DNA from 4 places in the Jejuibacter sp. L23 genome. Region 1 is predicted to be linked to each of the others. Evidence: predicted binding sites of a transcription regulator. Region 1 holds the regulator's gene; each other region holds the start of a gene.
The links. Region 1 encodes CRP, which controls carbon source genes, mostly activating them, when cyclic AMP is high. Its sites were predicted from a motif close to ATGTGANNNNNNTCACAT; they were not measured.
Positions count from the first base shown of each region.

Region 2: the regulator CRP is predicted to act here: its motif matches at 1,123-1,140, upstream of adhE (bifunctional acetaldehyde-CoA/alcohol dehydrogenase).
Region 3: the regulator CRP is predicted to act here: its motif matches at 1,110-1,127, upstream of serA (phosphoglycerate dehydrogenase).
Region 4: the regulator CRP is predicted to act here: its motif matches at 2,709-2,726, upstream of SCU88_RS00570 (glycoside-pentoside-hexuronide (GPH):cation symporter).

Region 1 covers NZ_CP138199.1:4,801,592-4,807,091, forward strand. The annotation lists gene SCU88_RS22985 (YheU family protein) at 1-27, shown strand, start outside; gene SCU88_RS22990 (phosphoribulokinase) at 97-963, shown strand; gene SCU88_RS22995 (OsmC family protein) at 1,008-1,412, opposite strand; gene crp (cAMP-activated global transcriptional regulator CRP) at 1,717-2,349, shown strand; gene SCU88_RS23005 (YccS/YhfK family putative transporter) at 2,422-4,506, shown strand; gene argD (bifunctional acetylornithine/succinyldiaminopimelate transaminase) at 4,507-5,500, opposite strand, start outside.
Region 2 covers NZ_CP138199.1:2,939,796-2,945,295, forward strand. The annotation lists gene SCU88_RS13645 (YchE family NAAT transporter) at 243-890, opposite strand; gene adhE (bifunctional acetaldehyde-CoA/alcohol dehydrogenase) at 1,337-4,030, shown strand; gene tdk (thymidine kinase) at 4,095-4,700, opposite strand; gene hns (histone-like nucleoid-structuring protein H-NS) at 5,240-5,500, shown strand, end outside.
Region 3 covers NZ_CP138199.1:4,328,672-4,334,171, reverse strand. The annotation lists gene argP (DNA-binding transcriptional regulator ArgP) at 1-234, opposite strand, end outside; gene rpiA (ribose-5-phosphate isomerase RpiA) at 381-1,040, shown strand; gene serA (phosphoglycerate dehydrogenase) at 1,330-2,568, shown strand; gene SCU88_RS20715 (PACE efflux transporter) at 2,614-3,057, opposite strand; gene SCU88_RS20710 (LysR substrate-binding domain-containing protein) at 3,164-4,048, shown strand; gene SCU88_RS20705 (5-formyltetrahydrofolate cyclo-ligase) at 4,052-4,648, opposite strand; RNA gene ssrS (6S RNA) at 4,668-4,851, opposite strand; gene zapA (cell division protein ZapA) at 4,894-5,223, opposite strand; gene SCU88_RS20690 (UPF0149 family protein) at 5,393-5,500, shown strand, end outside.
Region 4 covers NZ_CP138199.1:120,359-125,858, reverse strand. The annotation lists gene SCU88_RS00580 (ADP-ribosylglycohydrolase family protein) at 1-240, opposite strand, end outside; gene SCU88_RS00575 (aminoimidazole riboside kinase) at 264-1,190, opposite strand; gene SCU88_RS00570 (glycoside-pentoside-hexuronide (GPH):cation symporter) at 1,200-2,534, opposite strand; gene SCU88_RS00565 (CDP-diacylglycerol diphosphatase) at 2,757-3,500, opposite strand; gene SCU88_RS00560 (sulfate ABC transporter substrate-binding protein) at 3,578-4,567, opposite strand; gene pfkA (6-phosphofructokinase) at 4,716-5,500, opposite strand, start outside.

The DNA.
Region 1 (5,500 bases):
ATGCCGCGCTCGCAATTCCGCGGCTAATATCTGGTTTACCAAACAATTCGCCGTGTTTCAGTGGCTACACCCCTGTACTCAAGGAGTTGCTCAGCTATGTCCACCAGGCATCCGATTATCGCCGTCACCGGTTCCAGCGGTGCGGGAACCACCACCACCAGCATCGCATTTCGTAAGATTTTCGCCGAACTCGGGCTCAGAGCCGCCGAGCTCGAAGGTGACAGTTTCCACCGCTATACCCGCCCGGAAATGGATATGGAGATTCGCAAGGCCCGGGATTTAGGGCGCCATATCAGCTATTTCGGCCCGGACGCCAATGACTTTGGTCTGCTGGAAAATACCTTTACCGAATATGGTCATAGCGGTACGGGAAAGTCCCGCAAATATCTACATACCTACGATGAAGCAGTGCCCTGGGATCAGGTGCCAGGCACCTTTACTCCCTGGCAGCCGCTACCAGAACCTACGGACGTACTGTTCTACGAAGGGCTGCACGGCGGCGTGGTCACCTCGCAGCACGATGTGGCGCAGCATGTGGATCTACTGGTCGGCGTAGTACCCATCGTCAACCTGGAGTGGATTCAGAAACTGGTGCGCGACACCAGCGAGCGCGGCCATTCCCGTGAAGCCGTGATGGATTCGGTGGTGCGTTCGATGGAAGACTACATTAACTACATCACCCCGCAGTTCTCACGTACCCACATCAACTTCCAGCGCGTGCCGACGGTAGATACCTCTAATCCCTTCGCCGCCAGAGAGATCCCGTCGCTGGATGAAAGCTTTGTGGTGATCCACTTCCGGGATCTGGAGGTCGATTATCCCTGGCTGCTGGCGATGCTGCAGGGCTCGTTTATCTCGCATATCAATACGCTGGTGGTGCCGGGCGGCAAGATGGGACTGGCGATGGAGCTGATTATGACGCCGCTGGTGCGGCGCATTATGGAAGGTAAAAAGATAGCCTAATCCCTGGCTGGGGAGGGGAATCTGTCTCCCCTCCCCAGCCAGCATCAGCCTTCCACCACCTCATATGAATGGGTGATATTCACCGCTTTACCCAACATCAGCGCCACAGAGCAGTATTTCTCGGCAGACAAATCCACCGCACGCGACACCGCATTGTCTTTCAGATCCTGGCCGGTAACGATAAAGTGCAGATTGATATGAGTGAACAGGCGCGGCGCCTCTTCACGACGCTCCGAGGTTAGCTTCACCTCGCAGTCGGTCACGCCGTGGCGACCCTTTTGCAGAATAGAGACCACATCGATGGCGCTACAGCTTCCCACCGCCATCAGCACCATCTCCATCGGACTGGGGGCCTTGTCGCCGGAATTCCCGTCCATCAGCACCTGATGCCCGGAGGCGGACTCACCCAGGAAAGTCAGGCCCTCAACCCATTTTACTCGTGACTGCATGTTGTCGCTCCCATCAAGCCATTTTCCCCACAGAGTAAGCCGCCGCAAAGAAAGTCGCAACAGAAGGCGATCCGGGTCAAGCTGAAACGAGACAATAGGAGACACCCGGAAAAAGCTATGCTAAAACACTGAGGATACCCTCTCGCGGCGCGGCGAAGCGCGTACGGGATGAAATTTCACGTGAAATTTATGTAGCTTACAGGCTTTTCTCATGCCAGATCCCCAAGAGCGGGGACAAACGATCAATACGCCCGGAGGCCCATATTCTTCCGGGCGTCAGCTTATAACCAGAGGATAACCGCGCATGGTGCTTGGCAAACCGCAAACAGACCCGACTCTCGAATGGTTTTTGTCTCATTGCCACATTCATAAGTATCCATCGAAGAGCACACTTATTCATCAGGGTGAAAAAGCCGAAACCCTCTATTACATCGTTAAGGGCTCTGTCGCAGTACTTATCAAAGATGAGGAAGGGAAAGAGATGATCCTCTCTTACCTGAATCAGGGGGATTTCATTGGTGAACTGGGGCTATTCGAAGAAGGCCAGGAGCGTAGCGCCTGGGTACGGGCGAAAACCGCCTGCGAAGTCGCTGAAATCTCCTATAAGAAATTCCGTCAGCTGATCCAGGTAAACCCGGACATTCTGATGCGCCTTTCCTCGCAGATGGCCCGCCGTCTGCAGGTCACCTCAGAGAAAGTGGGCAATCTCGCCTTCCTGGATGTGACAGGTCGTATCGCACAGACCCTGCTAAACCTGGCAAAACAGCCGGACGCAATGACCCATCCAGACGGAATGCAGATCAAAATCACCCGTCAGGAAATTGGGCAGATCGTGGGCTGTTCCCGCGAAACCGTTGGCCGTATTCTGAAGATGCTGGAAGATCAAAACCTGATCTCCGCACACGGGAAAACCATCGTCGTCTTCGGTACCCGTTAATCCCGGTCTGTAACGGCGTGTTGTGGCAACGCGCCGTTTTTCTCTTTGCCACTGACGCGTTACCCTGTGCCAATGCGCCGACTGATCTATCACCCCGAAGTTAACTATGCGCTGCGTCAGACCCTGGTACTGTCGCTGCCGGTGATTATCGGGCTAATATTCGGTAGCCTGCAACAGGGCCTGCTCTTCTCGCTGGTTCCCGCCTGTTGCAATATCGCGGGCCTGGATACCCCCCATAAACGTTTCTTTAAACGCCTGATCGTCGGCGGCTCGCTGTTCGCCTTTAGCAGCCTGATGGTTCAGCTACTGCTGATGGAAAAGCTGCCACTGGCCGCCATCTTCTTCGGAATGGCGCTGTTACTGGGCGTTACGGCGGAAATCAGCGCCCTGCATGGCCGCCTGTTGCCTGCTTCGCTTATCGCCGCGATCTTTACTCTGGGGCTGGCCGGCAATATGCCGGTCTGGCAGCCGATGCTGCTGTATGCGCTCGGCACCCTGTGGTACGGCGCCTTTAACTGGTTCTGGTTCTGGATGTGGCGTGAACAGCCGCTACGCGAGACCCTGAGCCTGCTCTATCGCGAACTGGCGGACTACTGCGAAGCCAAATACAGCCTGCTGACCCAGCATACCGATCCGGAAAATGCGCTGCCGCCGCTGCTGATTCGTCAGCAAAAGGTGGTGGATCTCATCAGCCTCTGTTATCAGCAGTTGCATATGCTATCTGCCACCAGCCGCCAGAATGATTATAAGCGCCTGCTGCGCGTCTTTCAGGTGGCGCTGGATCTTCAGGAGCATATTTCCGTCAGCCTTCACCAGCCTGAAGAGGTACAGAAACTGGTAGAGCAGAGCCACGCGGAACCGGTGATTCGCTGGGCGGCCCGTACCGTGGCCGCCCGACTGCGCGTAGTCAGCGACGATATACTCTACCACCGCTATCCCCGGCGCTTTAGCATGGAAAAACCCATCTCCGCGCTGGAAAAGATTGCCCGCCAGCATCCGGAAAACCCGGTGGGGCAGTTCTGCCACTATCACTTCAGCCGTATCGCCCGACTACTGCGCACCCAGCGCCCGCTCTATATTCGGGATCTGATGGCCGACCGGCAACAGCATCTTCCGCTGCTTCGGGCGCTGCGCAGCTATCTGTCGCTGAAGTCCTCGGCGCTGCGTAGCGCAGCGCGCATTGGAACCATGCTTGCCATCGCCAGTCTGCTTGGCGCCGCGCTCAATCTGCCCAAACCCTGGTGGATACTGATGACCATCATGTTTGTCACCCAGAACGGCTATGGCGCCACCCGGGTACGCATTCTGCACCGGGCGGGGGGAACTATCGCGGGTCTGTTAATTGCGGCGGGCGCGCTGCACTTTAACGTACCCCAGGGCTATATTCTGGCGGGAATGCTGCTGATAACGCTGATTGGCTACCTGATAATCCGTAAACATTACGCGCTGGCGACCGTCGGATTTACCATCACTGCGGTGTACAGCCTGCAACTGCTTTCGCTGAGCGGTGAGCAGTTTATTATGACCCGACTGGTGGATACGCTGCTCGGTTGCCTGATCGCCTTTGGCGGCATGGTCTGGCTGTGGCCTCAGTGGCAGAGCGGCCTGCTACGACAGAATGCCCACGATGCGCTGGAGCGCGACCAGCAGGCCATCCGCCAGATCCTGAGCGACGATCCACAGCCCGGCCCGCTGGCCTGGGAGCGAATGCGGGTCAATCAGGCCCATAATGCGCTCTATAACTCGCTAAATCAGGCAATGCAGGAGCCATCATTCAATAACCGTTACCTGGCCGATATGAAGCTATGGGTAACCCACAGCCAGTTTATCGTCGAGCATATTAACGCCATGACGATCCTGGCGCGCGAGCATAATATGCTGACGCCAGCGCTGGCCCAACGCTATCTGCAATCCTGTGAAATCGCTATTCAGCGCTGCCAGCAACGGCTGACCTGGGACAACCCCGACGACAGCGGGGCCATTCACGTACTGGACGACCCCGAGGCGCTCACCATTGGCCCAATGAGTACCATGGAGCGCCATCTGGATCGCATCCTCAGCCATCTGAATGCGATGCATACCATCTCTTCCGTGGCCTGGCATCAGCGCCCCCACCACGGCGCCTGGCTACGCCGCCGTCTGCAAAGCCACAAATAATCATCCCAGGGCAATTTTCTGCACCGCTTTGGCGAAACGCGCCATGCCTTCATCGATGTCGGCGTCTTCCACCACCAGCGACGGCGCCAGACGAACCACGTCCGGCCCGGCATTCAACACCATAACGCCCTGCTCCGCTGCTGCGTTCAGCAGATCCCGGGCGCGCCCTTTATATGCTTCACTCAACTCAGCACCAATCAGTAGCCCCATACCGCGAACTTCGCTGAAAATATTGAATTGCTCGTTGATCTGACGCAGATGGTCGACAAAACGCTGACGCTTGCTCTGAATGCCACCCAGCACTTGTGGGGTATTAATGATGTCGAAGGCCGCTTCCGCCACTGCGCATGCCAGCGGGTTACCGCCATAGGTCGAGCCATGGGAGCCCACGTGGAAAGCAGAGGCAATCTCCTGGGTCGTCAGCATCGCGCTCACCGGGAAACCGCCGCCCAACGCTTTGGCGCTGGTCAGAATGTCCGGCGTCACACCGTAGTGCATATAGCTGAACAGCTTGCCCACGCGACCCATACCGCACTGTACCTCATCAAAGACCAGCAACGCCTGATAGTGGTCGCACAGGTCACGCAGCCCCTGCAGGAACTCCGGCGTGGCGGCGGTGACTCCCCCTTCTCCCTGAATCGGCTCGACCACCACGGCACAGGTGTGGTCATCCATGACGGCTTTCACGGCGTGCAGATCGTTAAAGGGCACATGGATAATATCAGCAGGTTTAGGGCCGAAGCCGTCTGAATACTTGGGCTGTCCACCGACCGATACGGTAAACAGTGAACGCCCGTGGAAAGCATTATGGAAGGCGATAATTTTGGTTTTGTACGGACTGTAGCGCGTGGAAGCATAGTAACGCGCCAGCTTAAAGGCGGTTTCATTGGCTTCGGTGCCGGAATTCATGAAAATCACCCGCTCAGCGAAGGTCGCGTCAATGATCTTACGACCCAGACGCAGCGCCGGTTCATTGGTGAACACATTGCTGGTA
Region 2 (5,500 bases), 1.9 Mb from region 1:
GAACAAAACGCTTCCGCCAGGATTATTTTGCAAAATTGTTAAGCTATGCGACGGGCGGATAAAAATCACCCAATTGCGACAATGCCGACGGATGCCGACGGATGCCGTATCAATAGCATTGACGTCAGGCAGCCGCCAGACTTGTTCCGGCATTGCCGATACAATTTTTGTATATCAGAAGAGATATATACGACAGCGGCGCCCGTCAGGCGCCGCAGAGAATGGGAATAAATAACCGTCGATTAACTTAACAGGCCCGGAAATATCGATTTAATACCAGTGACGATAAACTCAATCCCCAGCGCCATCAGCAGCAGGCCCATGATTCGGGTAATAACGTTAATGCCGGTCTGCCCCAGCAGACGCACCAACCAGGGCGCGGCGCGGAATAGCAGCCAGCAGCTCAGGGCAAACAGCGCGATCGCTACGCTAAATCCCGCCAGATGAAGCCAGCTGTCGTAGCGGGTGCTCCAGACAATGGTAGAACTGATAGCACCGGGGCCCGCCATCAGCGGCAGCGCCAGCGGCACCACCCCCACGTTCTCGCGGATGGCCGTTTCCGATTTTTCCTGCTTGTTCTGTTTGTCCTCACCCAGCTTGCCGCTAATCATCGACATCGCGATGGTGACCACCAGAATACCGCCAGCAATTCGGAAAGAGTCGATAGAGATACCAAACATCTGCAGGATGGCATCTCCCAGGAACAGCGAGCTCCAGAGAATAATGGCGACCGAAAGACTGGCGGTCATATTGGTCTTGTTACGCGCCGCCGCGGTCTGGTAGCTGGTCATACTGATAAACACTGGCAGGATCCCTACCGGGTTAACCAGCGCAAACAGACCAATAAAGAACTTAAACCAGGTCGGAAAATCGAACAGTATCTGAGTCACCCGAGACTCCACAAAATGAACGGGAAAAAAGGCCCGCGTAATGTAATGGAAAAGCGCCAGCGACGCCACGTTAATTCACCATCCGGCGCTTATCTCCACCGCCACTGCGGCAAGGCGCCACGGCTTTTCGCTGAGATTATAGTCAGTCGCCTGGCGGCTACTCCTTTGGCGTGACCCCGCACGATTAAAAAACCATCAAAACCGCATGCTGAAAGGTGTCAGCTTGGCGTAAAATTGACGCCGATCACAAAATAACTACTCAGAAGTGAGTAATCTTGGTGTCGCCGCCAGGGATAACAGCGTCAGGTTGATGATGTTTAAGGCAAGGCTCTTTTAGTAAATCTGCGTCGCTGCTGTTTTCGCGCCAGCGACAGCCAATCGGCAGGCTATACTGAGGTCCTGGATGCTGATTTACTAAAAGAGTTTAACATTATCAGGAGAGCATTATGGCTGTTACTAACGTCGCTGAACTGAACGCACTCGTCGAGCGCGTAAAAAAGGCCCAGCGTGAATATGCCAATTTCACCCAAGAGCAGGTCGATAAAATCTTCCGCGCCGCTGCACTGGCTGCCGCCGATGCTCGAATCCCCCTCGCCAAAATGGCCGTTTCTGAATCCGGCATGGGTATCGTTGAAGATAAAGTGATCAAAAACCACTTCGCTTCCGAATATATCTACAATGCCTATAAAGATGAAAAGACCTGCGGCATTCTTGATGAAGATGATACCTTCGGCACCATCACCATCGCCGAACCCACCGGGATCATCTGCGGTATCGTTCCAACTACGAACCCGACTTCAACCGCAATTTTTAAAGCGTTGATCAGCCTGAAAACCCGTAACGCTATTATCTTCTCTCCGCACCCGCGTGCCAAAAACGCCACCAACAAAGCCGCGGACATCGTGCTGCAGGCGGCTATCGCGGCCGGCGCGCCGAAAGATATTATCGGCTGGATTGACGAGCCTTCCGTGGAGCTCTCAAATCAGCTGATGCACCACCCTGACATCAACCTGATTCTGGCCACCGGTGGTCCGGGTATGGTGAAAGCCGCCTACAGCTCCGGCAAACCGGCTATCGGCGTGGGTGCGGGTAACACTCCGGTAGTTATCGACGAAACGGCCGATATCAAACGCGCCGTGGCGTCGATCCTGATGTCCAAAACCTTCGACAACGGCGTCATCTGCGCCTCCGAGCAGTCGGTAGTGGTGGTGGACTCGGTATACGACGCGGTTCGCGAGCGTTTCGCCAGCCACGGCGGTTACCTGCTGCAGGGTAAAGAGCTGAAAGCCGTTCAGGACATTATCCTGAAAAATGGCGCGCTTAATGCCGCCATCGTGGGTCAGCCCGCAACGAAAATCGCGGAAATGGCGGGCATCGAGGTTCCGGTCGGCACCAAGATTCTGATCGGTGAAGTGACCGACGTGGATGAGAGCGAGCCGTTTGCTCACGAAAAACTCTCCCCGACCCTGGCGATGTACCGCGCCACCGACTTCGAAGACGCAGTCGTGAAAGCGGAAAAACTGGTGGCTATGGGCGGTATCGGTCATACCTCCTGCCTCTACACCGACCAGGACAACCAGCAGGCTCGCGTGAACTTCTTCGGCGATAAGATGAAGACTGCCCGTATCCTGATTAACACTCCGGCCTCTCAGGGCGGTATCGGCGACCTGTACAACTTTAAGCTCGCGCCTTCTCTTACCCTGGGCTGCGGCTCATGGGGCGGTAACTCTATCTCCGAGAACGTTGGTCCTAAGCACCTGATCAACAAGAAAACCGTTGCTAAGCGAGCTGAAAACATGTTGTGGCATAAACTTCCGAAATCAATCTACTTCCGCCGCGGCTCACTGCCGGTAGCGCTGGATGAAGTGGTTACCGATGGCCACAAACGCGCCTTTATCGTGACCGACCGCTTCCTGTTCAACAACGGCTACGCCGACCAGATTACTTCCGTTCTGAAGGCTGCCGGTGTGGAAACCGAGGTCTTCTTCGAAGTTGAAGCGGATCCGACGCTGAGCATCGTGCGCAAAGGCGCAGAGCAGATGAACTCCTTCAAGCCTGACGTGATTATCGCGCTGGGCGGCGGTTCCCCGATGGATGCCGCGAAGATCATGTGGGTGATGTACGAACATCCGGAAACCCATTTCGAAGAGCTGGCGCTGCGCTTTATGGACATCCGCAAGCGTATCCATAAGTTCCCGAAAATGGGCGTCAAGGCGAAGATGATTGCCGTGACCACCACTTCCGGTACCGGTTCTGAAGTCACGCCGTTCGCGGTCGTGACCGATGATGAAACCGGCCAGAAGTATCCGCTGGCAGACTACGCGCTGACCCCGGATATGGCGATTGTCGACGCCAACCTGGTGATGGATATGCCGAAATCCCTGTGCGCCTTCGGCGGCCTGGATGCGGTAACCCATGCGCTGGAAGCCTACGTCTCAGTGCTGGCATCCGAGTTCTCTGACGGTCAGGCCCTGCAGGCGCTGAAGCTGCTCAAAGAGCATCTGCCGGCCTCTTACCACGAAGGCGCCCATAACCCGGTAGCCCGCGAGCGCGTGCACAGTGCGGCCACCATCGCCGGTATCGCGTTTGCTAACGCCTTCCTGGGCGTGTGCCACTCTATGGCGCACAAACTGGGTTCTCAGTTCCACATTCCGCACGGTCTGGCCAACGCCCTGCTGATCTGTAACGTCATCCGCTACAACGCGAACGACAACCCGACCAAGCAGACCGCATTCAGCCAGTACGACCGTCCGCAGGCACGCCGTCGTTACGCTGAGATTGCCGATCATCTCGGCCTGAGTGCCGCAGGCGACCGTACCGCGCAGAAGATTGAGAAACTGCTGGCATGGCTGGAAAGCCTGAAGGCTGAGCTGGGGATTCCGAAATCTATCCGCGAAGCTGGAGTTCAGGAAGCCGACTTCCTGGCGAACCTGGACAAGCTGTCTGAAGACGCTTTCGACGACCAGTGCACCGGCGCTAACCCGCGCTACCCGCTGATCGCCGAGCTGAAACAGATTATGCTGGATACCTACTACGGCCGCGATTTCGTAGAAGGCGAAACCACTGAAGCACCGGCAGCAGCGGCAAAACCGAAAGCTGCACCGGCGGCTAAAGCGCGCAAGAGCAAGAAAAGCGCCTAATCGCTAAGCAATAAAAAAACCCGCCGTTTCCCGGCGGGTTTTTTATTGCCTGCTTCACAAGACATCAGCAGCCCTGTATCGCCTGCAAAGAGCCTTTCGCCAGCGCTTCCTTATAGTGTTTGCGACACACCGATACGTAGCGCTCATTGCCCCCTATTTCCACCTGAGCCCCTTCCTGATAAGGACGTCCGTTTTGGTCCAGCCGCAGCACCATACTCGCCTTACGGCCGCAGAAGCAGACGGTCTTTAATTCCACCAGCTTATCCGACCAGGCTAGCAGATATTGACTGCCGCTAAACAGTTCGCCGCGAAAATCGGTACGCAGCCCGTAGCAGAGCACAGGAATATCCAGGTCATCGACCACCGCAGCAAGTTCAGAGACCTGCTCACGAGTCAGAAACTGGCTCTCATCCACCAGCACGCAGTGGATGGTCTGACGCTGGTGCTCTTCGCGAATCTCTGCCAGTAAGGAAGTTTCAGGATTATATAGCCGGGCGGGAGAAGAGAGGCCGATACGGGAACTCACCTTACCGGAACCAAAACGGTCGTCAATTTCTGCGGTATAAACAACCGTCCGCATACCACGCTCCTGGTAGTTCCATGAGGATTGTAACAGTGCGGTAGATTTACCGGCATTCATTGCAGAATAGTAGAAATAGAGCTGCGCCATCGAAGTCAAAACCCCGGTCTGGATGTCAAAAAGTATAGAGCCATGATTGTACCATATCCCCGAGTCTCCCCGGCTCCATTCCCCTCTGACTTCAGGGTGATTAACATATTATATATGGCTTAGAACTATTCGCATCTGTGATTGTCCGCATGGTCATTATCAGGTTATCGTTTGTTAACTTACGGACTATAAAGCATTTTTATCGTCACTCCGCTCGCTTTCATTCATAATCAAAAACTGTGATCGCCCTCCTGTTATCCCGCTATATCGAAGAATAAGCGACCAGTGAAATGAAAAAAATTATCGATTGATGCTTTTATCTGACACCCTCCCCCCATGCTCTCTGCCGAAATTTTGACTGTCATGGCGTTTTTCTGTGATACAGAACAGGGTCAATTAAAGTAAATAGAATAATAAAAGATGTGTCGGCCAATGCGATATTTTGCGTTCCTTACATTTACCCTATTGCAGAACCAGAATGAAGGCTCTATTATTACCTCAACAAACCACTCCCCCAATATAAGTTTGAGATTACTAAAATGAGCGAAGCACTTAAAATTCTGAACAACATCCGTACTCTTCGTGCTCAGGCCAGAGAATGCACACTGGAAACGCTCGAAGAAATGCTGGAGAAACTGGAAGTCGTGGTAAATGAGCGCCGCGAAGAAGAAAACGCTGCAGCAGCTGAAATTGAAGAGCGTAACAAGAAACTGCAGCAATATCGCGAAATGCTGATTGCCGACGGTATTGATCCTAACGATCTGCTGAGCGCTATGAGCAGCAGCAAAGCGGGTACCAAA
Region 3 (5,500 bases), 470 kb from region 1:
CTCTTCCAGTAGTTCCACCTGGCGCAGCAGCGCCAGCAGCTTTTGCCCCTGTTCGGTAGGGCGCGGCGGAACGGTTCGTACCAGAAGCGGTTGCCCGAACATATTCTCCAGCTGCTTGATGCGCTGTGACACCGCAGACTGGGTGATGCACAGCTTCTGCGCGGCGCGCTCAAAACCCCGCTCGCGTATGACCGCATCCAGTGCCTGTAATGTCCTGTAGTCCGGGCGTTTCATTGTTGTGTTGTACTCCTGTTTTTATCGTGCCCAGCACTATGACACAATTTCGGTCTTGATCCAGTATTGGATCGCCGTCGGGCTGCCCACTTTTGTGTCGTCATGCACTATAATGCCGACATCTTTCACGAACAGGCATAACCATCATGACGCAGGATGAACTGAAAAAAGCGGTCGGCTGGGCCGCTCTCCAGTACGTACAACCGGGAACTATTGTGGGCGTTGGCACCGGCTCCACCGCCGCTCATTTTATCGATGCGCTGGGTACCATGAAGCACCAGATAGAAGGCGCGGTATCAAGTTCAGACGCCTCAACGGAAAAGCTTAAAGGGCTGGGCATTCCGGTGTTCGATCTCAACAATGTGGACTCCCTGGGGATCTACGTGGATGGCGCAGATGAGATTAACGACCAGATGCAGATGATCAAGGGCGGCGGCGCTGCGCTGACGCGCGAAAAGATCATCGCCTCCGTGGCGCAGAAGTTTATCTGTATCGCGGATAGCTCCAAGCAGGTGCCGATTCTGGGTAACTTTCCGCTGCCGGTAGAGGTTATTCCTATGGCACGCAGCTGCGTGGCGCGTCAGCTGGTGAAGCTGGGGGGGCGCCCGGAGTACCGCCAGGGCGTGATGACCGATAACGGTAACGTGATTCTTGATGTGCATGGCCTGGAGATTTTGGACCCCGTGGCGCTGGAAGATGCTATTAACGCCATTCCCGGCGTAGTGACTGTGGGACTGTTTGCACGTCGTGGCGCCGATGTGGCATTGATTGGTAGCGAAGATGGCGTAAAAACAATCGTAAAATAAACGCCGCTTTTTGCCTGAGCCGGGGCGGATGATGCCCCGGTTTGCCAGAAATTTTTTACACCGCTTTTTTAGTGACATATGTCACATATTTTTCCCATCTCCCGCATTTGTTCTGTAACATTTCTATCACACAACGTTTTGTTCTGCTTTTGCATCATCATGACTTTTCTTAAATAAAGACCACGCAAACGTTCATATTGCCGGGACCGCTATTTTTGATATGTTGACAGAAGGCGAGCTTATGTTCGGTCGTTAAGACACAGCATCTACAACAAGACAGGGTCGGGAAATGGCAAAAGTATCACTGGAGAAAGAGAAAATTAAATTCCTGCTGGTGGAAGGCGTGCATCAGAAAGCGCTGGATAACCTGCGGGCCGCGGGTTACACCAACATTGAATATCACAAAGGGGCGCTGGATAGCGATGCGCTGAAAGCGTCGATCCGCGATGCCCACTTCATTGGAATCCGATCCCGTACTCAACTGACCGAAGAGATCTTCGCTGCGGCCGAGAAGCTGGTAGCGGTAGGCTGTTTCTGTATCGGCACCAACCAGGTGGATCTGGATGCGGCGGCCCGCCGCGGTGTGCCGGTGTTCAACGCGCCGTTCTCCAATACGCGCTCGGTCGCTGAGCTGGTGATTGGCGAACTGTTGCTGCTGCTGCGCGGCGTACCGGCAGCGAATGCCAAAGCGCATCGCGGCGTCTGGAACAAGCAGGCGGCGGGCTGTTTTGAAGCGCGCGGTAAAAAGCTGGGCATTATCGGTTATGGCCACATCGGCACCCAACTGGGCATACTGGCGGAATCGCTGGGTATGCACGTTTATTTCTACGATATCGAAAGCAAACTGCCGCTGGGCAACGCCACTCAGGTACAGCATCTTTCCGATCTGCTGAATATGAGCGATGTGGTGAGCCTGCACGTGCCGGAAAATGCCAGCACTAAAGATATGATTGGCGAACATGAGCTGGCGCTGATGAAGCCGGGCTCGCTGCTGATCAACGCCTCACGCGGCACCGTAGTGGATATCCCGGCGCTGTGCGATGCGCTTTCCCGTAAGCACCTGGCCGGTGCGGCCATTGACGTTTTCCCGACCGAGCCTGCGACCAACAGCGATCCCTTCCTGTCGCCGCTGTGCGAGTTCGACAATGTGCTGCTGACGCCGCACATCGGCGGCTCCACCCAGGAAGCGCAGGAGAATATCGGCCTGGAAGTGGCCGGTAAGCTGGCTAAGTACTCCGATAACGGATCCACCCTTTCGGCGGTGAACTTCCCGGAAGTTTCCCTGCCGCATCATGGCGCGACCGTGAGCCGTCTGCTGCATATTCATGAAAACCGCCCCGGGGTGCTGACAGCCATTAACCAGATCTTTGCCGCCGAAGGCATTAATATCTCAGCCCAGTATCTGCAGACCACGCCGCATATGGGTTATGTGGTTATCGATATCGATGCGCCGGAAGCGGTGGCGGAAAATGCCCTGCTGGCCATGAAGGCGATTCCGGGCACTATCCGCGCGCGACTGCTCTACTAATTTGCGTCGTCAGTAACAAAGGCCTCTTCGGAGGCCTTTTGCTATTTATCGGGCCGCGCTTTCTGTTTCCGGTTGTGCCGAGGCCGGTACGCCGAACAGCTTATCGAACGCCCAGTTATAGATGAAGGTATAGCAGGGGATGATGGCGATCAGCGCCATATCCAGCAGGAAGGCTTGCACCAGGGTAATCCCCATCCACCAGGCGATCAGCGGGATCAGGAACACCACCAGCGTTAACTGAAAACCTACCGCGTGCAAAATACGCCGCTTTACGGTGCGGGTACGCGAATCCTGGCGGCTTTCCCACCACTCAAACAGCGTATTCCAGATGAAATTCCAGCATACGGCGATGGTGGTAATAATCACCGATAGCGGGCCGGTGGTGGTGGGGGCGGTGCCGGAAAGCAGCGCCAGTCCCAGAGCGGAGATTGTCATTCCAATCAGTTCATAGGCGGTGACATAGACCAGTTTGCGTTTTACACCCTGCACATTTTCCTCTCTGTCGGTTTCGTGATGATGATGTGGGCGCTAAGATTGCCTCAGCGTGACTGACAGAAAAAGTCAGGAGCTATCAATTTTAGTGACAGGTTGGGCTATGCACTTTACGCGTGACAATATCGAACTGTTTCTGGCCGTGCTGGATCACGGCTCCTTTTCAGCCGCAGCCAGGGCGCTACGCCGGGTGCCTTCGGCTGTCAGTATGGCGGTGGCGAATATGGAAGCGGAGCTGGGCTATGCGCTGTTTGACCGCAGTCGCCGTGAGCCGATGCCCACCGACCGGGCCCTGGCGCTGGCGCCTCACGTCAGAGCGACGCAGGACCAACTGACCCAGTTGCACAACCATGCGCTGGCGCTTTCCCGGGGGTTAGAGAGCCGGTTGTCCATCGGTGTGGTCACCGATGTTAATCCTCAGGCGTTGCTGCGGGCGGTGAATCAACTCTCCCGACGCTATCCGCTGCTGGAGGTGGAGATGATTCAGGCAGCGCAGGATGAGATTGTTCACCTGTTGCAGCAGCAGCGCATCAGTCTGGCGCTGGCCTGGGGTGGCCTCCAGGTCGACGGGCAGCTGCAGTTTCAGTGGGTGGATGATGAAGCGCTGGTGGCGACCCTGGCGGCGGATCACCCGCTGCTTGCCGAAAAGAATGCGCCGCGCTGGCTGGAGGATTTGATTCAGGTACGTCAGATTGTGGTGGCCAGCCGCGATCGACCGCTGGCGGATGCCCGGGCGAAGGTGGCGACTTCCTGCTGGTATGCCGACAGTTTCGCGATGGCGTTGGAGATGGTGGAAGCCGGGCTGGGCTGGGGCAATTTCCCCCAGACGCTTATTGCCGCCAGACTGGCTCAGGGCGAACTGGTACGTTTACGATTCGGTAATACCGAGAATGCGCTGCGTTTGCCGGTGCACCTGATATGGAATAAGGCGCAACCGCTGGGACAGGGGGCCAGAGAACTGGTGGCGCTGATGCGTGGCGGGAAATAGCGATTACCACTGCCACAGCCGGGAAGGGGTTACCATCGCGGGTAACGGAATATCCCAGTGCTCTACCGGCAGGCTTTCCACCTGCTGGCAGTCATGCGCGTAACCCACCGGCGCGAAGCCGTGGCTGCGCCAGTTTTGTAAGGTGCGATCGTAAAAGCCGCCGCCCATGCCCAGACGCTGGCCGCAGGTGTCGAAAGCGACCAGCGGCACGACCAGGGCGTCCAGGGCGTCCAGCGCCAGCACCTGGCGCACGTCCAGCGGGGGCTCGGCGATTTTCAGGCGGTTTTCCCGGAGTTCGGTTTGCGGCGTATAGCGCAGGAATAGCAGATTACCGGTACTGAACGGGTGAAGAACCGGTAGATAGACTTCGCGATTATCGGCCCACAGCGCCTCAATGGCCGGGCGGGTATCCAGTTCGCCGTCAAAAGAGAGAAACAGCGCTACGCGTTTAGCCTGACGTACGGGCGCGTAGGCCAGTAGCCGCTGGGTGGCCTGACGGGCGGCAAGCTGCTGCTGGTCGGTGCTTAAGGCGCGACGACGCTCACGTACCATCTGACGAATTTGTTGACGAGTCTGGGGAGTGATTGCGCGTTGGGTCATGGTAGTTAAAAGAAGAGAGGGAATCTCCGAGATGCCGCCGCAGGCTGTAACCCTTGAACCCGTGGTTCAAGGTGAATGCATCGTCATATTCTTAAGGCTTCCCGGGCGGACCGGGCATGCTCACCGAACATGGATCGTCACATTCTTGTGGTATGAAATATCGGCTCAGGGGACTGGCCCGCTTGCAAACATCTCAGAGAAATTTTTTCCTTCAGGGTCACTCTACCATAGTCGACCATGAAGTGTTATTCAAACTTTGCACCCGTTCGTTCTGAATTGCGACCCTGTTCAAGCAGTGCCTGCTCGATAGTCTGCTGCAGCATGCGAATTCGTTGATCCATACTATCAGCATATTCCTGGGTCTTGCCCTTTTCCTGGGCCAGTTCATAGCACACGTTAAGTGCGGCGATGAAAATCAGGTGCTCGGTATTTGTGACTCTAGTGCGTTCTTTTAAATCCTGCAACCGCTGATCGAGCTCTTCTGCAGCCCGGTTCAGGGCATCCCTTTGTTCGGGCGGACAATTGACCCGCAGGGAGCGTCCAAAAATCTGGATATCGACTGGTTGTACAGACATGCCCACCTTCCTGCTGTTTGATTGCCAGCCTTCCACCACCGCCCGGGGCGGCGAAGGGGCGTCACTATAAGCTACACCACATCGAAGATACAAGCCCTTTTCTGGTATCTCCGGGGTTCATGATGGTAGCATACCATAGAACTCTTCCTCCCAACGACGACGAATGCGCATGTCTATACAAAACAACGCTATGCCTGGTTACGACGCGCTCGGCCAGCTGCTCAACCAACAGGGCGTGGGACTGACTCCCGCGGAAATGCACGGTCTGATCAGCGGA
Region 4 (5,500 bases), 600 kb from region 1:
GCGCTGGTGGTTCAGCAGCGACTCCATGATGTAATAACCCTGCAGAAAATCATCGGTACACATCCCGGCCTCATTACAACGACCAAAGGTGTCGGCAGGCGGTTTGCGAAAGTCGGTGACCCAACCGCCGAAGTAATCCTGAATCTGCTGCTGAGTGCGAACTTCGGTTGCCGCGCCCATGGCATCGGCCGCCGCGGCCCCCACCAGGCATCCCAGAACCTTATCTGAATCCACTTGCATGATTTTGCTCCTGTCATTGGTTATTAAAGCGATGTTCCGGCTTTTCGGGCCAGGAACTGGTGTAACTGTGCGAGGTTGGGCAGCGCGGTAATGGCGCCTTTCGCGGTGACTGCCAGGGCGCCGCAGGCATTGGCATTATTGACCGCCGCCGCCAGAGAGGCGCTCTCACAGGAAAGGGTGTAAAGCAGTCCCCCCACGAAGGCATCTCCGGCACCGGTGGTATCCCGCACCTGAGCCGGAAAGCCGCTAAAATGGCGTTCTCCCTCAGGCGAAATCACCCAGGCGCCTTCATCGCCCAATGAGATCACCGTGATCGGGCAGCCGCGATCGCGCAGGTAGAAACGCGCTTCCCGCCAGTGATGCGTGCCACTCAGGCGACAGAGTTCATCTGCCGATACCTTGCCAATGGATGCAAAACCAATGGCCTGCTCGATCACCCGGGAAATTGCCTGAGGCTCAGGCCACATCGCCTCGCGCAGATTGACGTCAAACATAACGCTGCCACCTGCGTGGCGCATTCGACGGGCAGCCTCCAGGCAGGCCGTGCGGGCCGGTTCGTCGGTCAGGCCGATCGAGCTAAAGCACAGCCATTCCCCAGGCTGGAACACCGGTAAATCCTGCGCGGTCACGAAGGTATCGGCGCTCGGCCGCACCAGATAGGTGAAGCTGCGTTCCCCGCAGGGGTCCAGGCTGACGATTAACACGGCGCTGGTTAGCGCCGCATCCGGGCGCAGATGCGCGACATCCACGCCTTCACGCATAAAGACATGACGCAGGAAGGCGCCCGTATCATCCTGCCCCAGACGACCAATAAAGCCGCAGTCCCCTCCCAGTCGTGCCACGCACACCGCCACATTTAGCGCGGCGCCACCGGGGCACTTAAGGTAGTGCGTCTCATCATCCGGCATCAGATCGACAGAGGCATCACCCATTACCCAGACTCTGCTCATCGCCCCTCCTTACGCCTGGCGACGTGCCAGCTCACCGCGAATTTCGCGGTAATAGTCGTTATTAATGCGGTAGCGTTTCATCAGCAGGCCGATAGCCAGATGGAACAGCGCGGGGATCAGCGTCATCATCAGCGCAATACCCGCCAGCGAGCTCGCGCTCTGGGCGGTATCGGCCTGATAACCGAACGCATTAAGCAGGAAACCCAGCATGCCGCCAGCAATGCCCATTCCAAATTTCTGGAAAAACAGGATGCCGCCAAATGCCAGGCCGGAAACACGCTGGCCGTTCTTCTTTTCACCGTAATCTACAGCTTCGGCGATGGAGGACCAGAACACCGGCATCTGCATGTCGCAGAAGAAATTGATCAGGAAGTAGAAAACAAACGCCAGCACCACATCCTGCTGACCCACCAGCAGATACATGGCAATGCTCAGCGCGAAGGTAATAAGCTGGGTATAGCGAAACAGTTTAATTTTGTCGTAAAACCGGGTCAGCCAGGTGGTGCTGACCATCGCCAGAATCGAAGCCACCACCCCCACCGTCAGGAATGGCGAAATCAGTGCATCGCCGCCGCCTAAAAAATATTTAGCGTAATAGGCCGCCACCGAGCCGCGAATCACGTAGCCGCACATCAGCAGTAAAATCACGATACCCAGGATAATCCACTGATCGTTACGCAACATGCAGGCAAACTGCTGCTTCAACGGTAGGGTGGGAATTTCCGGTTTCAGTCGTTCACGGGTGGTAAAGAAACAGAACAGAAACAGCAGCGTCCCCATCGCACCCATCAACCCCATCGCAAACTGATACCCCAACGCTTTGTTCCCCTGCCCCAACCAGACTGCCAGCATCGGCACCACAATGGTCACCAGGAAAGCGGCGATTTTGGTCATGACAAACCGGTAGCCATTCGCGCTCAGACGCTCCACCGGATCGTCAGTAATCACGCCTATCAGGGAGATATAAGGAATGGTGATCGCCGTGTAGACCAGGGTCATCAGAATGTAAGAGAAATAGGCCCAGGCGAGCCTGGTGGTATAGGCCAGATCCGGGGTAATAAACATCAGATACACGGCAAAGCCAAACGGAATGGCGAACCAGATAATCCAGGGGCGATAACGCCCCCAGCGGGTATTTATTTTATCGGTGAGGATCCCCATGGCTGGGTCGATAATGGCATCGATCATCCGCACCACGATCAGTAAGACCCCCACATCAGCCGGGCGCAGCCCATAAATATCCGTATAGAAGTAAGCGAGTAGCAATTGCATGGCGACAATCACCACGTTGACGGCCATATCCCCAGCGCCAAAGCCTATTTTTTCCACAACAGAGAGCTTCATCATCAGTACCCCTCTCAGGGCCTTCGGCAGTCACCGAAGGTGGATTTAAATTAATGGCATGAAAAATAATGTCTTTTTTATTAAATTCCCGAACAATACGGCAGACTTCACGGGTTGGTGTGGCAGGTACAGTCTAAGATTTAATCAAAAGACATAAAGGTATACTGTTATATCTTTTGATCGCTGTCACATACCTTTTACTTTTGGGAAGGGAGCCGGAGGTTAGCTGTCGTGGAGGATCGCACAGTCGTGATCCTGAATTTCCTCGGACGAGGCCAGATTCAGGCGCAGCAGATGACGTTCGATGGCCAGCAGGACGAAATCTCCGTCGGGAAGCAATGCCAGCGCCAGTCCATAGCGCCCCATATGCGCACGGGCACCGGGCACCTCGTTCGCCAGCAGACGGAACGGGCTCTGCCTGCTGAGCGCATCGGCGCTGACCCGACGCATCAGATAGCGATGACCGCTAATGCTGCCATCAAGAGGTTGCCAGCGAAGGCCTACTCCGGCAGCGCTGCGGTTAAGCTGTGCTCTCACCTCAGGACGCAGGCAGGAGATATGAATATGCAGGTGATTCTGGGTACGACCCATCCGGGAATTCACCGTCAGCGCAATGGCCGTATCCGGCACCGGCGCGCCGCGTTTCACGCCCAGCAGATCCCGTGCCTGCCAGGCCAGCCAGAAATAGTTGGGAGTTTCAGCATCCAGCAGCATCGGGCTTTCAATGCCGTTAATTCTGATGACCGGAAGGAGCAGATACTGCAAAGGGCCGTTCCGATCCTTAAGAAGAGCGGCATCTTGCGTGACCCGGGTACAGGGAGCAGGGTTGCCATGCTGCCAGCCCGGCAGACACTGTTTCAGTACGATATGGCGCAAAGCATCCGGATGTCCCGCCAGATGAAGATAACCGGCCCCGGCCAGCAGCAGCGTCAAAGGGATGAGCAGAATCAGTAACAGACGTCGCACGCGTTTCTCCCGGCGTTGGAAGCAGGCAGCGTAGCGCAATCTGCGGAAATAAAAAACGGCCCCGCAGGGCCGCTCTGTTAGCGCCGGCTTATTTGATCGAAGATGCCGCCGCTGGCGAAGTGCGTTTTCTGGGCTTCAGCCCAGCCGCCCGCCAGCTCATCCACGGTATACAGCTTCAGCTTCGGGAACTGCGCGGCGTACTTCTGTGCCACTTTCGCATCCCTCGGTCGGTAGAAGTTTTGCGCTGCTATCTCCTGCCCCTGAGGCGAGTAGAGATACTTCAGATAAGCTTCCGCCACCGGGCGGGTTTCTTTCTTATCCACCACCCGATCCACTACCGAAACGGAAGGCTCCGCCAGAATAGATTCGCTCGGAGTGACAATTTCAAACTTACCTTTGCCCAGTTTTTCGGTTGCCAGCAGCGCTTCATTTTCCCAGGCAATCAGCACATCGCCAATACCCCGCTCCACGAAGGTATTGGTGGCACCGCGAGCACCGGAATCGAGCACTTCCACATTCTTGTACAACGCTTTCACGAACTCCTGCGCCTTCGCTTTATCGTTGTTATTGTGGTGCAGCGCATAGCCCCAGGCGGCCAGATAGTTCCAGCGCGCACCGCCGGAGCTCTTCGGATTCGGGGTGATGACAGAAACGCCAGGCTTCGCCAGGTCGTTCCAGTCGTGAATCTGTTTCGGGTTACCTTTGCGTACCAGAAAGACGATGGTCGAGGTATAGGGTGCAGAGTTATCCGGCAGGCGCTTCATCCAGGCTTTGTCGATACGCCCGCGCTGGGCAATGGCATCCACATCGTAGGCCAGCGCCAGGGTCACCACATCGGCTTCAATACCGTTGATTACCGAAGTTGCCTGCTTACCGGATCCACCATGAGACTGGCGAATCACCACGTTATCGCCCGTTTCCTTTTTCCAGTGAGCAGTGAAGGCTTTGTTGTAGGCTTCATACAGTTCGCGGGTGGGATCGTAAGAGACGTTCAACAGTTGAACATCTTTCGCCAGCGCGCCCATTGATGCCAGTAACAGCGTGAATCCGACACCCCATTTATTCATCATTCGCTCTCTCTGTCTTTATTCGGGTAATAACAGGAGCCTGCCAGAAAGCGACTGATTGATTAAAGAATAAAAAAAGATTGGCTATAACTTTGGAGCATAAAAAAGCCGGGTAACCCCGGCTTTCTGCTGTCTCATAAAGAGCAAATCAGTACAGCTTCTTGGCGCAATCCATCCAGTCGCTTTTGAACGGACGCTTCATATTTTCGATGGCGTCGATAATGTCGTGGTGCACCAGCTTCTCGTTCTGAATACCCACACAGCGACCGCCAAAGCCCTGTAGCAGCAGCTCGATAGAGTATGCTCCCATACGCGAGGCCAGAATACGGTCATAAGGGCACGGAGAACCACCGCGCTGAATGTGGCCCAGAACGGTCGCGCGAGTTTCACGCTTCGTTTCGTCCTCAATGTACTTCGCCAGCTCATCAACATCGCAGATGTGCTCAGTAATCGCTACGATGGCGTGTTTTTTGCCTTTGGCGATACCGGCTTTGATTTCCGCGACCAGATCTTCACGCTTAAATTCCACTTCCGGAACGACGATAAACTCGCAGCCGCCGGCAATGGCCGCCGCCAGAGTCAGGTCACCACAGTAGCGGCCCATCACTTCGACGATAGAGATACGCTGGTGGGAAGAAGAGGTATCACGCAGACGGTCAATCGCTTCAACAACAGTCCCCAGCGCGGTAAAGAAACCAATGGTGTAGTCGGTGCCTTTAATATCGTTATCGATGGTGCCCGGCAGGCCGATGCAGGGGAACCCCATTTCGGTCAGACGCTTGGCGCCCATGTATGAACCGTCGCCCCCAATCACCACCAGCGCATCCAGGCCGCGTTTTTTCATGTTTTCGATAGCGACATTGCGAACGTGCTCTTCGCGGAATTCAGGGAAGCGGGCGGAGCCAAGGAAGGTGCCGCCGCGGTTAATCATGT